Regions from separate parts of the Microbacterium sp. FW305-3-2-15-F-LB2 genome, predicted to be linked through region 3. Evidence: predicted binding sites of a transcription regulator. Region 3 holds the regulator's gene; each other region holds the start of a gene.

Region 1 (4,627 bases), 770 kb from region 3:
CGTTCGTCGGCGCGACGAGGTCGGCGTCGCGGAGCGCGGAGACGATGGCATCCAGTCCGTTCCGGTCGTAGCGGACGTCGTCGTCGGCCAGGATCACGCGCTCGTGCCGTGCGAGGGAAATTCCCGTGAGTACGCCCCGTACCTTGCCGTTCGCGCCCGTCGCCACGGTGGGGCGGACGTGTCGGACGTGGGCCGCCCATGCGGTCGCGTGGACGGCGAAGACGGGGGCGTCCGATCCGTCGACGACGGTGACGTCGATCCATTCCGCCAAAGTGCAGAGGTACGCGGTCATGTCGTCCAGGCTGTCGTCGTGCTCCCACCGCAGCGGGAGCACGTACTCTGCGGCGAGACGCATCAGTCCTCGGTGCGGAACCCCGCGGGCTTGTGGGTCCCGTCGCAGAACGGCTTGATGGTCGACATCCCGCACCGGCAGAGAGCGACCGTTCGCCGACGCTTCTCGATCGCGTTGCCGTCCACGTCGCGCAGGTCCACATCGCCCCGCACGAGCAGTGGACCGTCGGGATAGGCCGTGATCCGCGGCGGCTCCGATGTCATCGCACCTCCTCTGGCCGCAGCGACGACTCGCCGCGCGTCCACGCGTCGAGGAGGTACTCCCCGACGCGACCGTCCACGCTGAGGCAGACCGCGGCGCCGAAAAGGATGTCGGGGAGCAGGTCGGGGCGATCTTCGGCGAGGCTTCCCGCGAGGTCGCGGGCGGCGATCTGCTCGTGGACGGCGTCGGCTTCGACGTGCTCGTCGAAGTAGCCGCACACGTCGTCGTCGAAGCCGAGGCGGCGCAGGCCCTCGGCGTAGAGGCGGTTCGGGACCGAGGAGGTCATCTCGAACGCCGCGAGGTGGCCGACGATCGCGCCGAGCAGACGCCGACTGAGGCCGAACATCGACATCGCGTTGTGCGAGGCGAGTGTCACGGCCGGAACGTCGTCGACGTAGGCGCCGTACGTGTCCGAGAGTCCGGCGCTGCGGACCGCGCGGGCGAAGAGTTCGGCGTGCACGCGTCCAGGATTCCCGCCGCCGTACTCGTCGGACTGGATCTCCACCAGGGCGGCCTTGGGGCGCCCGGTCAAGCGCGGGATCGCCCACGAGTGGGGGTCGGCCTCCCGTAGGGTGTAGATTGATCGCTGCACGAGGAACTCGTGCGCCTGATCGAGAGTGGCCTTCTTCGCGAGGTAGCGCGAGAGACTCGGGCCGGTGTCGGCGGCGGTCAGGGCGAAGAGCGCCCGCGCAACGGCATCCATCGTCGTCGCGGGGAGTTCGGGCTGCGGCACGCGAGCGCGAAGTGCCGCCTCGAAAGCCCGCTCGATGACGCCACGCGTGGCGAGGAGCGACGGATCCCATTCCCGCTCGGGATCGAACGCCGCGACCGAACCGTACGCCGAGGCGTACAGCGCGAAGAGGGCGAGCTGCAGGTCATCGTCGGTCTCGACGTCGGTCGAGGCGGCGACGGCGCGGTCGGCCAGGGCGGTGTGGTTGGTGGGCGCGCCCCCGGCGAGATGCCGGAGGACGGCGGCGCTCACCGGGCCGCGCGGCGTGAAGGGGAGGGAGAGCCTGTCGTCGGCGTCGACGGCGGCCAGCGGATCGTGGGGGGAGAGGGTCGCGGACACCGGAGCACTCTGCGGGCGGGAGCGGTGATCGCCGAGACCCTTGACACGGGAGGAGGGGGCGACCCCGCGGTCACCCCCTCCGTGTACTCACTGCTCGATCGGCTGTGGTGTGCTCTCGTGAGCGGCGATGACGTCGTTGCCGTCTTCGGTCGAAACGGCGATGCGCCGAGGCTTGGCCTTCTCGCTCACCGGGATCATGACCGACAGGACGCCGTTTCGGTAGGTGGCGCTGATGTGTTCGGTGTCGATCCCCTGACCGAGGTTCAGCTGACGCACGAACGAGGCGGTCTCGCGCTCGCGCGTGATCCACTTGACGTCGTCGCCGGTTGCGAGGGTGCGCTCTGCCCGGATGGTGAGCAGTTGGCCGTCGACATCGATGTCTACCGATCCCGGGTCGACGCCGGGTAGGTCGGCGGACAGGACGTAGTGGTCGCCGTCGCGGTACAGGTCCATCGGCATGCGTCGCGGTCCGCCGCGGCGGGTGTCGAGGAGCGTCGACGCGAGGCGGTCGAGGTCGCGGAAGGGGTCGTAGGTGGCCATGGTCGTTCTCCTTTTCGATCGGTCCGGATCCGGCATCCGGAGAGATGTTCAAGTTGAGTCCCTTGCGCTCAACTTGATGTCAGATTAGCACTCACGTGTGGCGAGTGCCAAGACCGCGGGCGCGCGATTGTGCTCCCGTCGGAGCGCTATGGCAACCCCCGTGTCGCCGCGTTCGCCGCCCCGTTTCGTGGTCGTCAACACCGCCACCCCCCCCCGGGCGGTGTTCCGACGACGAAGGAGCACGATGTACTTCCACCGGCAGGAACTCCAGCACGCCGCTACACCCGACAAGCCCGACGCCGTCTACGCCCGCAAGCTGCAGGAGGTGCTCGGCGGACAGTACGGCGAGATCTCCGTCGCCATGCAGTACCGGTTCCAGGCGTGGAACATGCACATGCCCGGGAAGTACCGCGACCTCGTCTTCGGGATCGGCGCCGAAGAGATGGGCCACGTCGAGATGCTCGCGGTCATGATCGCGCAGCTGCTCGAGAAGTCGCCCCTCGGCATCACCGAGGAAGCCGTCCAGAACGACCCGACCGTGGCCGCGGTCATCGGTGGCACCGACATCCAGCACGGCATCGTCGCGGGCGCGGGAGCGCGACCCGTCGATTCCAACGGAAACCCGTGGCAGGGCAGCTTCATCACGGCCAGCGGCAATCTGCTCGCCGACTTCACGGCCAACGCGAACGCCGAGATGCAGGGACGCGTGCAGGTCGCGCGGCTCTACCACCAGACCGACGACCACGGCGTGAAGGACCTTCTCGCGTTCCTGCTGGCCCGCGACACGATGCACCAGAACCAGTGGGCGGCGGCCGCGGCCGAACTGCAGGAGGAGGGCTACGAGAGCCTCCCCGTGCCCAGCAACTTCCCGCTCGAGAAGGAGGACCGCGACGTGTCGTATCAGTACATCAACTTCTCCGACGGTGCCGCTGCCGCCGAGGGCCGCTGGGCGTCCGGCCCCACCCCCGACGGCAAGGGCGAGTTCACGTACCTCGCCTCACCGGAGCCGGGTGTGCCGATGCCGCCGCCCACGCACCCTGACGTCCGCTTCTACGGCACGACCGAGCTCCCCAACACGGTCGAGAAGCTCGCGGGGCGCGCCCAGGACGCGCTGCACAAGGAATGAGCGGGGTGGATGCCGCGATGCCGGGGCCCTCGACGGCCTCGGCTCCGCGCCGCGGAGCGAGCTTTCCCGCGATGCGGGCCGCCAAGATGCCGCGCGCGATTGTCGCGGGACCGTACGGCCATCCCTTCCACCCGGTGGCTGTGACGATTCCGATCGGCGCGTGGTCGTCGAGCCTCGTGTTCGACCTGCTCGGCCTCGCCGCCGATGACCCGCGTTCCTTCGCGACGGGGTCGAGGTGGCTCATCGCGATCGGGCTCGGCGGGGCGGTGGGAGCGTCGGTGCTCGGCCTGCTGGACATGTCGCGCATCCCGAAGGGCACTCCCGCACGTCGGACGGCCCTGGTGCACCTGACGCTGAACGTCACCGCAATGGTGCTGTTCTCGATCGGCCTGTTCGTGCGCATGCTCGATCTCGGCCGCGTCCCGGGCGTGGCGTTGGCGCTCAGTCTGATCGCCGCGTCGGGACTCAGCGTCTCGGGCTGGCTCGGCGGCAAGCTGGCCTACCGCTGGGGCGTGCGCGTCGCCGACGAGAACACCCAGCGCGAGGGCTTTGAGACGGCGTGAGCTCTCGGGACCCCGGATGCCCTGGCATCCGGGGTCCTTCAGCGCGGACGGCGGACGGGGAACCGGGGCCAGCCGCCGCTCACGGCGCCCGGGTCGTGCTGCGGTGCCAGGACTGCGCCGGCGGTCGGGGCGGCGGGTCTCCGGCGCAGGCCGAGGGCATGCTGCAGCGCGCGGATGAATCGGTCGTACACGCGCGGAGCGAGCACCTGCAGCGGGCGGGCCACGAACTGCGCCGCGCCCACGCCGACCTCGAGCCGGCGTCCACGCGTGACGCGCACGATCGCGCGGGCGACGCGGTCCGCCGAGACCACCGGGGGCAGGGGGAACGGTGTGCGGCCGGTGTGATTCGCGGCGCGCTGGTAGATCGGCGTATCGATGCTCGCCGGCAGCACGACCCTCACGCGGATGCCGCGGTGCGGGAGCATCTCCTGGCGCAGCGACCGTGCGAAGCCCAGCAGGCCGTGCTTCGCCGCGACGTACGACGAGACGTAGGGGCCGGCGACCTGGGAGTACAGCGAGCCGACGAAGACGATGGTGCCCCCGCCGCGCGCCCGGAAGTGGGGGAGCACGGCGCGAGCCGCCCGCATGTGGCCGACGAGGTTCGTCTCGATGACCCTGTCGCGCACGGCATCCGGGGTCTCTTCGACAGACCCGTACGAGAAGACGGATGCCGCAGCTACCCACACATCGATGCGACCGAAGCGGACGATCGCGGCGTCCGTCGCCCGGGTCGGGCCCTCGGGGGTCGCGAGGTCGATGGCAAGGGTGAGCACCTC
Region 2 (4,627 bases), 580 kb from region 3:
GTCTCCCTTCCTCTCGCCGATCGCCGCAACGCGCAGGAGCACGCGCTGATCGAGACGCAGCCTCTCGAGCGCTTGCCGGAGAACTACCAGCCCGACGCCGACGCCTCCGCGTGATGCCGGGTCTCCTTGACCCTGACACGGTGTGAGAGGACACGATGACGTCATGGCCGAGACCACGAACCTGATGAGCATCGGTCGGTTCAGCTCGCTGAGTCGACTATCTGTGCGGATGTTGCGTCATTACGACCACCACGGCGTGCTCGTACCCGCCCATATCGATCCCTGGACCGGATACCGGCGTTACGCCCCGCACCAGCTGGTCGATGCGGCCGACGTCCGCAACCTTCGCGACGTGGGCTTCGGCGTCTCCGCCATCGCCGCTCTCCTCGACGCCCGCGGGACACCGGCATGGCACAGGGCGTTGCAGATGCAGCGCGCTGAGCTCGAAGCCGAAGCGCGTGCAGTACGGGAGCGGGTGTCGCTCATCACTCGACTACTCGGAGACGATCCCATGTCCATCACTCTCACACGCACCACTGTTCCCGCGGTGACCGCCGTTGCCCTGCGCGGTACCGTGCCGACCTATTCCGATGAAGGCCAGCTCTGGGGGCGTCTGATGCCCCTTCTGGCCGAGCAATCCCTCACACCGATCGGTCCGTGCGGGGTGATCGAGCACGATGACGCGTACGTCGAGCACGACGTCGACCTGTCGGTGTTCCTGCCGATCGAGGCGGGTATCACGGTGCAGGAACCGCTGCACCTGATCGAGCTGCCCGCGCGCGACTGTCTCGTCGCGCGCGTTCTCGGCCCCTACACGCAGATCAGCCAGGCGCACGATCGCATCAACGCCCGGCTGGCGGACGAGGGACTGAGCCCGCGCGCCGACGGAACGCTCGCGTCTCACGGGTTCAACATCTACCTGACCACGCCGGATCAGGTTGCCCCCGAAGACCTCATCACCGAGGTCTGCCGGCCTCTGGCCTGACCGGGAACGAAGAACGCCCCCTCCCGGAGGAGGGGGCGTTCTCTGTCTACCTAGGCGGGGATCAGAAGTCCATGCCACCGGTCGGGTCGCCCGCGGGAGCGGCGACCTTCTCGGGCTTGTCGGCGACGACGACCTCGGTCGTGAGGAACAGACCGGCGATCGACGCGGCGTTCTGCAGCGCGGAGCGCGTCACCTTGGCCGGGTCGATGATGCCCTGTGCGAACAGGTCACCGTATTCGCCGGTCGCGGCGTTCAGACCGTGGCCGACGGGGAGCTCCGCGACCTTGTTGGCGACGACGCCCGGCTCGAGACCGGCGTTGAGCGCGATCTGCTTGAGCGGAGCCTCGATGGCCACCTTGACGATGTTCGCGCCGGTCGCCTCGTCGCCCGTGAGCTCGAGGTTCGCGAACGCGGTCTTGCCGGCCTGGATCAGGGCGACGCCACCACCGGCGACGACACCCTCTTCGACGGCCGCCTTGGCGTTGCGCACGGCGTCCTCGATGCGGTGCTTGCGCTCCTTGAGCTCGACCTCGGTGGCCGCGCCCGCCTTGATGACGGCCACGCCGCCGGCGAGCTTGGCGAGGCGCTCCTGGAGCTTCTCGCGGTCGTAGTCGCTGTCGGTGTTCTCGATCTCGCGACGGATCTGGGTCACGCGACCCTCGATCAGCGCGGAGTCACCGGCACCCTCGACGATGGTGGTCTCGTCCTTGGTGATGATGACCTTGCGGGCACGGCCGAGCAGGTCGACGGTGGCGTTCTCGAGCTTGAGGCCGACCTCTTCGGTGATGACCTGTCCGCCGGTGAGGATCGCGATGTCCTGCAGCTGAGCCTTGCGACGGTCGCCGAAGCCGGGAGCCTTGACGGCAGCCGACTTGAAGATGCCGCGGATCTTGTTGAGCACGAGCGTCGCGAGAGCCTCGCCCTCGACGTCCTCGGCGATGATGAGGAGTTCCTTGCCCTCCTGGATCACCTTGTCGACGATGGGCAGAAGGTCCTTGATGTTCGAGATCTTCTGGTTCGCGATCAGGATGTAGGGGTCTTCGAAGACCGCTTCCTGGCGCTCGGGGTCGGTGACGAAGTAGGGGTTGATGTACCCCTTGTCGAAGCGCATGCCCTCGGTGAGCTCGAGCTCGGTGCCGAAGGTGTTGGACTCCTCGACGGTGACCACACCCTCCTTGCCGACCTTGTCGATCGCCTCGGCGATGAGCTCGCCGATCGCGGGGTCGGCGGCGGAGATCGACGCGGTCGCGGCGATCTGCTCCTTGGACTCGACTTCCTTGGCCGAGGCCAGGAGCTCGTCGGTGACGGCCTTGACGGCCTTCTCGATGCCCTTCTTGAGCGAGATGGGGTCAGCGCCGGCCGCGACGTTGCGCAGGCCCTCGCGGACGAGCGCCTGAGCGAGGACGGTCGCGGTGGTCGTTCCGTCACCGGCGACGTCGTCGGTCTTCTTGGCGACCTCCTTGACCAGCTCAGCGCCGATCTTCTCGTACGGGTCGTCGAGCTCGATCTCCTTGGCGATCGAGACACCGTCGTTCGTGATCGTGGGGGCGCCCCACTTCTTCTCCAGCACGACGTTGCGACCGCGGGGGCCCAGGGTCACCTTGACGGCGTCGGCCAGGGTGTTGAGGCCGCGCTCGAGACCGCGACGGGCCTCTTCGTCGAAAGCGATGATCTTTGCCATAAGTGTGTCGTCCCTCCCGGACGGGTGACTTCCAGATTTGGCACTCGACGAAAGCGAGTGCTAACTCATTCTGGCACTCGACCCTGGGGAGTGCAAGCCACGCGACGCCCGTGGAAACGGCAGCGCCGCGGCCCCCATGACGGGGGCCGCGGCGCGGCGGGAATCGCGAGAGGTCAGGCGATGAGTCGAACCGACTCAGCCTGAGGACCCTTCTGTCCGGACCCGACCGTGAACTCGACGGCCTGACCTTCTTCCAGGACCCGGAATCCGGACATCTCGATGTTCGAGTAGTGAACGAAGACATCCTGTCCGTCCGTCACGGTGATGAAGCCGTAACCCTTCTCGGCGTTGAACCATTTGACGGTGCCCTGCGTCATGCGAATCTCCTGTTGCTGAACGACGAGGTCATCGTAAGCACGCGGACACGGGCGGAATCGGCGCGAGCGGGCATTGTTGACACGGCGGCACCGAACTTTTTACGCCGCGGAAACACGCGGCGTCAGGGGCCTCACGGAGTCGGTTGGCCCGCGGTGCGATCGAGTCCGATCACCACGACCAGACGCTTCTCGGCGCCCTCGTCGTCGGGGGTGTTGGGGTCGTCCGTGGGCTGGAGGAAGTCGCTTTGCGCGACCTCGGCGCCGCCGATCGCCTCCGCCAGACCGCGCGCGGCCTGCTCGTCCGCGGTGGTCCGGTAGTACACGGTCGTCGTGGCGAAGTCCGTCGTGTCCGAATCGCCGGTCTGCACGGAGTCGGAGGCCCATCCGAGGCCCACGATCTGGTCGCGCAGGTTGCCTGCCAAGCCGTCGTCGGGCGTCCCGTTGAGCACAACGACCGAGTACGACGTGTCGATGACCGCCGGAGTGCTCTCCGAGGGTGTCGGGCTCGGTCCCGCGTCAGACCCCAATGAGATGCGGCCGGATGCCACCAGCACACCGAAGATGCCCACGATCACCAAGACGATGGTGGTCAGCGCCGCCCAGAAGAAGACTGCCCACCCGCGGGAGCGGGGATGTTCGGCCCGGTGCGCGCCGACGCGGCCGCCGCCGGCCGGGAGGTCGTCGAAACGATCCCGTGGGAAGGTCGATCTGGGCATTGGACGATGTTACCGGGCAGATTCTGTGGCTCCGTCAGCGCGCAGCCGTGCGCCCGAGACGAGCACGGTGCTGCTGGGCGGCCTCATCACGGCGCCGGCGCAGGCGTCGCACGAGCATGGGGTCCGCGGCCAACGCCTCCGGGTCGTCGAGCAGACGCCCCAGGAGTTGGTAGTAGCGAGCCGGGGCGAGGTCGAACTCCGACCGGATCGCCTCCTCCTTCGCACCGCCGTGCCGACGCCACTCACCCTCGAAGGCGAGGAAGGCGAGATCACGGTCGGAGAGGGCCACGTCGTCACGCTACTGCGGACGATAGGAAGATCCGGGATGCCACGCCACCCACGCGCCGAGCGGGTCGACGCTGGCCAGGACCTCGCCGTCGAGGGCGAGCGCGAACCCTCCCGGCCGCAGGTTCGGCGATCCGTTCCACGCGTCGTGGAGGCCCGCGGCATCCAGGGTCACCCATCGTCCGGCGGCGCGAGCGGCAGCGATGACGGCGTCGCGGTGCCGCCGTGGAACGTGCGCGAGGACGCCGGGAGTCGTCACCACCAGCGTCGCGTCGCGCGGGGCCCGCGCGGCGAGCCCGGGCAGAGACTCGGCTCCGTCGCCCGCGACGAGGAGCGGCGGATCGGCGGCGGCGATGTCGAGGGCGGCGGTGATGCGTTCGCGCCGACCCTCTTCCCCCGGCCACGCGAGGCCCATCAACCAGGCGCGGTCTTCGGGGTCTCGCGCGTCGAGGGGCTGGAGATCGATTCCCGCGCGCCAGACGACCTCGGGCAGGCGCAGCGGTGGGTCGCCGTCGACGTCGGCCACGAGGACGACCGCGCTGGGGCCGTCCGCCGGGTCGAGAGCCGTCACCGCGTCGTCGGG
Region 3 (4,627 bases):
GCATCCACCGTCTTCTTCGGGGGCGGCACCCCGACCTTGCTGCCGCCGGGCGACCTCGCGCGGATGCTCGACGCGGTGCGCGACGAGTTCGGCATCCGAGACGGCGCAGAGGTGACGGTCGAAGCCAATCCCGACACGGTGGACGACCGCGTCGCGGCGACGCTCGCCGAGGCCGGTGTGACCCGCCTGTCGATCGGGATGCAGTCCGCCCAGCCGCACGTGCTCGCCGTGCTCGACCGCACGCACGATCCTCGCAACGTCGCCACGGCGGTGGCGTCGGCGCGAACCGCCGGACTCGACGTCTCGCTCGACCTGATCTACGGGGCACCGGGGGAGTCGCTCGACGACTGGCGCGCGTCGCTCGAGACGGCGATCGCTCTGCGCCCGGACCACATCTCCGCGTACGCGCTGATCGTGGAGGACGGCACGAAGCTCGCGCGACAGATCCGCTCCGGGGTCGTCGCCGAGCCCTCCGACGACCTTCAGGCCGACATGTACGAGTTGGCCGACGATCTGCTCGCCGGCGCCGGGTACGACTGGTACGAGGTGTCCAACTGGGCGACCGACGGCGCGCACCGCTCGCGCCACAACCTCGCCTACTGGCGCGGCACCGATTGGTGGGGTTTCGGACCCGGCGCGCACAGCCATGTCGCGGGCCTCCGCTGGTGGAACGTCAAACATCCCGCGGCCTACGCGCAGCGTCTGGCGGCGGCCGAGTCGCCCGCGGCGGCCCGGGAACGTCCGGATGACACCGCGCGACGCCTCGAGTCCGTCCTGCTCCGCAGCCGCATCCGCGACGGTCTGCCGGTATCCGAACTGCTCGGCGAGGGCCGGAAGGCCGTGGCATCCCTCATCGCCGATGGCCTCGTCGACGGAGCGGATGCCGTCCGCGGGCGCATCGTGCTGACCCGCCGGGGTCGGCTGCTCGCCGACGCCGTCGTCCGGGCCCTCACCGCCTGAGCGCGCTTCCGACTCACCGCCGGGCGGGTGTTCTAGAATTGGCACTCAGGAGTCCGGAGTGCCAGAAGGAGGGAGCCCGCCATGGTGTCCGAACGCGGCTTGCAGGTGCTCCGCGCCATCGTCCAGGACTACGTCGACACGCGCGAACCCGTCGGCAGCAAGGCCATCGTCGAGAGGCACGCCTTCGGGGTCTCCGCGGCGACGATCCGCAACGACATGGCACAGCTCGAAGACGAAGACCTGATCATCGCGCCGCACACCTCCTCCGGACGGGTGCCGACCGACAAGGGGTACCGCGTCTTCGTCGACCACCTGGCCGAGTTGAGGCCGTTGTCGACGGCCCAGCGCAGCGCGATCACTTCGTTCCTCGACGAGGCCGGTGACCTCGACGATCTCCTGGCGCGCACGGTCCGGGCGCTCACGCAGCTGACCGGTCAGGTCGCGATCGTGCAGTACCCCTCGTTCGCCCGGGCGAACCTCTCCCACGTGGAACTCGTGGCCCTCGGCGGCCCTCGCGTGCTCGTCATCCTCGTGACCGACACGGGGCGTGTCTCGCAACGCATCGCGCTCGTGCCCGTCGAGCCGACGGAGGGCGACATCGTGCAGCTGCGCGCCCGCGTGGGCGCCCTCTTGGTCGGCCGGAGCGTCGCGGACTGCGCGCAGGCGGTGGCCGCCGCGACCGTCGACGGCCCCCGGCCCGGCATCGCCGTCGACCTCATCTCCGACGCCGTCCTCCGGGTGGTGGGCGAAGAGCTCGACGAGTTCCGCCAGGACCGCCTCGTCATGGCGGGCGCGGCGACCCTCGCCAAACGCGAGTCCGACTTCCGCGGCAGTATCTATCCGCTCCTCGAGGCGATCGAGGAGCAGGTGACCCTGCTGCGGCTCATGAGCGAGATGGTCGCCGACGAGCAGGGTCTGTCGGCCAGCATCGGCCGCGAGAACGAACCGTTCGGTCTCGTCGAGGCATCCGTTCTCGCCAGCCGGTACGACGGTACCGCCGGCGGTGCGCGGGTGGGCCTTCTGGGTCCGACGCGCATGGACTACTCCTCCAACCTCGCGGCGGTCCGCGCCGTCGCGCACTATCTGACCCGGATGCTCGAAGACGACGACAACGCTCGTTGACGAGACCCGCACCGAATCTGATCGACCCCGCGTGAGCGGGCAGGAAGGCGATTGTGGCTGACCACTACGAGGTCCTCGGCGTCGCGCGCGACGCCAGCCCCGACGACATCAAGCGCGCGTATCGGCGTCTGGCGCGCGAGCTCCACCCCGACGTCAACCCGGGCGCGGACGCGTCCGAGCGCTTCAAGCTCGTCACCCATGCCTACGACGTGCTGAGCGACCCCGAGCAGCGCCGCCGCTACGACATGGGCGGCGACCAGAGCCCATTCGGCGGTGGGGGAGCGGCGGGCTTCGGCGGCTTCAGCGACATCTTCGAAACGTTCTTCGGCGGAGCACAGGGCGGCGGTGGCCGCGGCCCCCGGCCCCGGTCGCGTCGGGAGCGCGGACAGGATGCGCTCGTGCGCGTCTCGCTGCAGCTCGGCGACGTCGTGTTCGGCGTCCACCGCGACCTCGAGGTCGACACGGCCGTCCTCTGCGAGACGTGTCAGGGCGCGTGCACGCAGCCGGGCACGAGCGAAGTCACCTGCGACATCTGTCACGGCTCCGGTCACGTGCAGCGCACGGTCCGCAGCCTCCTCGGCAACGTCGTGACCAGCCAGCCCTGCAGCGTGTGCCAGGGGTACGGAACGACGATCCCGTACCCATGCGGAACGTGCCAGGGCCAGGGTCGTGTCCGTGCCCGCCGTACCGTGTCGGTCGACATCCCCGCGGGCGTCGAGACGGGTCTGCGCCTCCAGCTCCCCGGGTCGGGCGAGGTCGGCCCCGCGGGTGGTCCCAACGGTGACCTGTACCTCGAGATCACCGTCGAATCGCACGACTCGTTCAGCCGCGAGGGCGACGACCTCGTCGCGACCCTCGAGGTGTCGATGCCGGATGCCATCCTCGGCGCGACCACGACGATCGAGTCGCTCGACGGCAGCGTCGACCTCGAGGTGCGGGCGGGCGTGCAGTCCGGTGACGTGCTGACGATCAAGGGCCGCGGCATCACGCCGCTGCGGGGCAGTCAGCGCGGTGACCTCAAGGTGGGCGTGCACGTGGTGACCCCGACGCGATTGGATCACAAGGAACGCGCGCTCATCGAGGAATTCGCCAAGCGCACGAAGGCCCCTGCGCCCCGGCTGGCCGAACACCAGCAGGGGATGTTCTCGAAGTTCCGCGACCGCTTCCGGCACTGATCGTGGCGCTGCATTTCGTGACCGACGACGCGTCGGCCGCCGGCGTCGGCGACGTCGTGGTGCTCACCGGTCCGGAGGCGCACCACGCGGCCGCGGTTCGCCGTGTCCGCGTCGACGAGGCCGTCACCCTCGGCGACGGTCACGGAGTCTGGCTCGAGGGCCTCGTGACGGCCGCCGCCCCGAAGCAGGTCGACGTGCGGATCACCGCCCGCGCCGAGCTTCCCGGCCCCTCGCCGCGGATCGTCCTGGTGCAGGCCCTCGCGAAGGGGGACCGCGACGAGCTCGCGGTGCAGGCGGCGACCGAGCTGGGGGTCGATGCGATCGTCCCGTGGCAGGCCGCGCGCAGTGTCTCGCGGTGGGATGCCAAGGCCGAGAAAGGCCTCACCCGCTGGCGCACGATCGTGCGCGAGGCCGCGAAGCAGGCCCATCGCGCATGGATCCCCGAGATCGAGGGGGTGGCACGCCTCGCCGATCTCGTGTCTCGCGCGAACGGGGCGCGCGTGCTGGTGCTCGAGCCCTCCGCCGAGGAGCGCCTCGCGGCTGTGGCATCCGACCCGTCCGATGATCGCGACGTCGTCCTCGTCGTCGGCCCCGAGGGCGGGATCGCGCCGGACGAGCTCGAGGCACTGCACCATGCCGGGGCGCGCCTCGTCCGCCTCGGCGACACGGTCCTGCGCACCTCGACCGCGGGAGCTGCGGCGATCTCGGTGCTCTCGGCCGCGACGGGGCGTTGGTAGCCCCTCCCGACCGGCCTCCCGGCAACGCCCGACCGCAGATCGCGGACGCGCGCCCGACCCCCTGTCTGACCCCGTCGATAGACTGGATGCCATGACCGAGCCGTCGATCTTCACGCGCATCCTCCGAGGCGAGATTCCCGCCGAGATCGTCGCCGAGACCGAGAACGCCTTCGCGATCCGCGACATCGCGCCGCAGGCGCCGGTGCATCTGCTCGTGATCCCCAAGACCGAGCAGTACCGCAACGTCGTCGAGCTGGCCGCGGGAGACCCCGATCTCCTCACCGAGATCGTGGGCCTGGCCAACTCCGTCGCCGCCGAGCACGCGGACGGCGATTTCCGCCTCGTCTTCAACACCGGCGCCGGTGCCGGTCAGACCGTCTTCCATGTACACGCCCACGTTCTCGCGGGCGGACTGAACGAAAAGAGCACGGGTGGCTGATTCCCCCGAAGAACCCGTCGTCGAGCGTCTGTACGCCGACGGCGTGGCCATGGTCCAGCTTCTGGGCCCCCAAGACCGCCTGCTGCGCGTGGTCGAGAAGGAGCACCCCGACGTCGACGTCCACGTGCGCGGCAACGAGATCACTCTCTCCGGCGGCGCGTCCGCCGTGGCCGCGGCGAAAGGCCTCGTCGAGG

What was found. The regulator HrcA, encoded in region 3, represses chaperone genes, less so after heat shock. The targets are predictions, from matches to a motif close to TTNGCACTCGNNNNNNNCGAGTGCNAA.
Region 1: a site for HrcA is predicted at 2,247-2,273, ahead of AC3WLZ_RS12350 (Hsp20/alpha crystallin family protein). Genes of this name have one in related genera too.
Region 2: a site for HrcA is predicted at 2,704-2,730, ahead of groL (chaperonin GroEL). Genes of this name have one in related genera too.

The regions. Positions count from the first base shown of each region.
Region 1 is NZ_JBYSZO010000001.1:2,545,539-2,550,165, reverse strand. Features, by position in the region: gene AC3WLZ_RS12365 (glycosyltransferase family 2 protein) at 1-355, opposite strand, end outside; gene AC3WLZ_RS12360 (CDGSH iron-sulfur domain-containing protein) at 355-555, opposite strand; gene AC3WLZ_RS12355 (iron-containing redox enzyme family protein) at 552-1,592, opposite strand; gene AC3WLZ_RS12350 (Hsp20/alpha crystallin family protein) at 1,710-2,162, opposite strand; gene AC3WLZ_RS12345 (manganese catalase) at 2,407-3,288, shown strand; gene AC3WLZ_RS12340 (DUF2231 domain-containing protein) at 3,306-3,851, shown strand; gene AC3WLZ_RS12335 (SDR family NAD(P)-dependent oxidoreductase) at 3,890-4,627, opposite strand, start outside.
Region 2 is NZ_JBYSZO010000001.1:2,355,900-2,360,526, forward strand. Features, by position in the region: gene AC3WLZ_RS11420 (sensor histidine kinase) at 1-114, shown strand, start outside; gene AC3WLZ_RS11425 (MerR family transcriptional regulator) at 164-985, shown strand; gene groL (chaperonin GroEL) at 1,047-2,666, opposite strand; gene AC3WLZ_RS11435 (cold-shock protein) at 2,840-3,043, opposite strand; gene AC3WLZ_RS11440 (LytR C-terminal domain-containing protein) at 3,175-3,759, opposite strand; gene AC3WLZ_RS11445 (DUF3263 domain-containing protein) at 3,794-4,048, opposite strand; gene AC3WLZ_RS11450 (DUF2332 family protein) at 4,058-4,627, opposite strand, start outside.
Region 3 is NZ_JBYSZO010000001.1:1,776,710-1,781,336, reverse strand. Features, by position in the region: gene hemW (radical SAM family heme chaperone HemW) at 1-960, shown strand, start outside; gene hrcA (heat-inducible transcriptional repressor HrcA) at 1,042-2,082, shown strand; gene dnaJ (molecular chaperone DnaJ) at 2,136-3,257, shown strand; gene AC3WLZ_RS08615 (16S rRNA (uracil(1498)-N(3))-methyltransferase) at 3,260-3,994, shown strand; gene AC3WLZ_RS08610 (HIT domain-containing protein) at 4,086-4,433, shown strand; gene AC3WLZ_RS08605 (PhoH family protein) at 4,483-4,627, shown strand, end outside.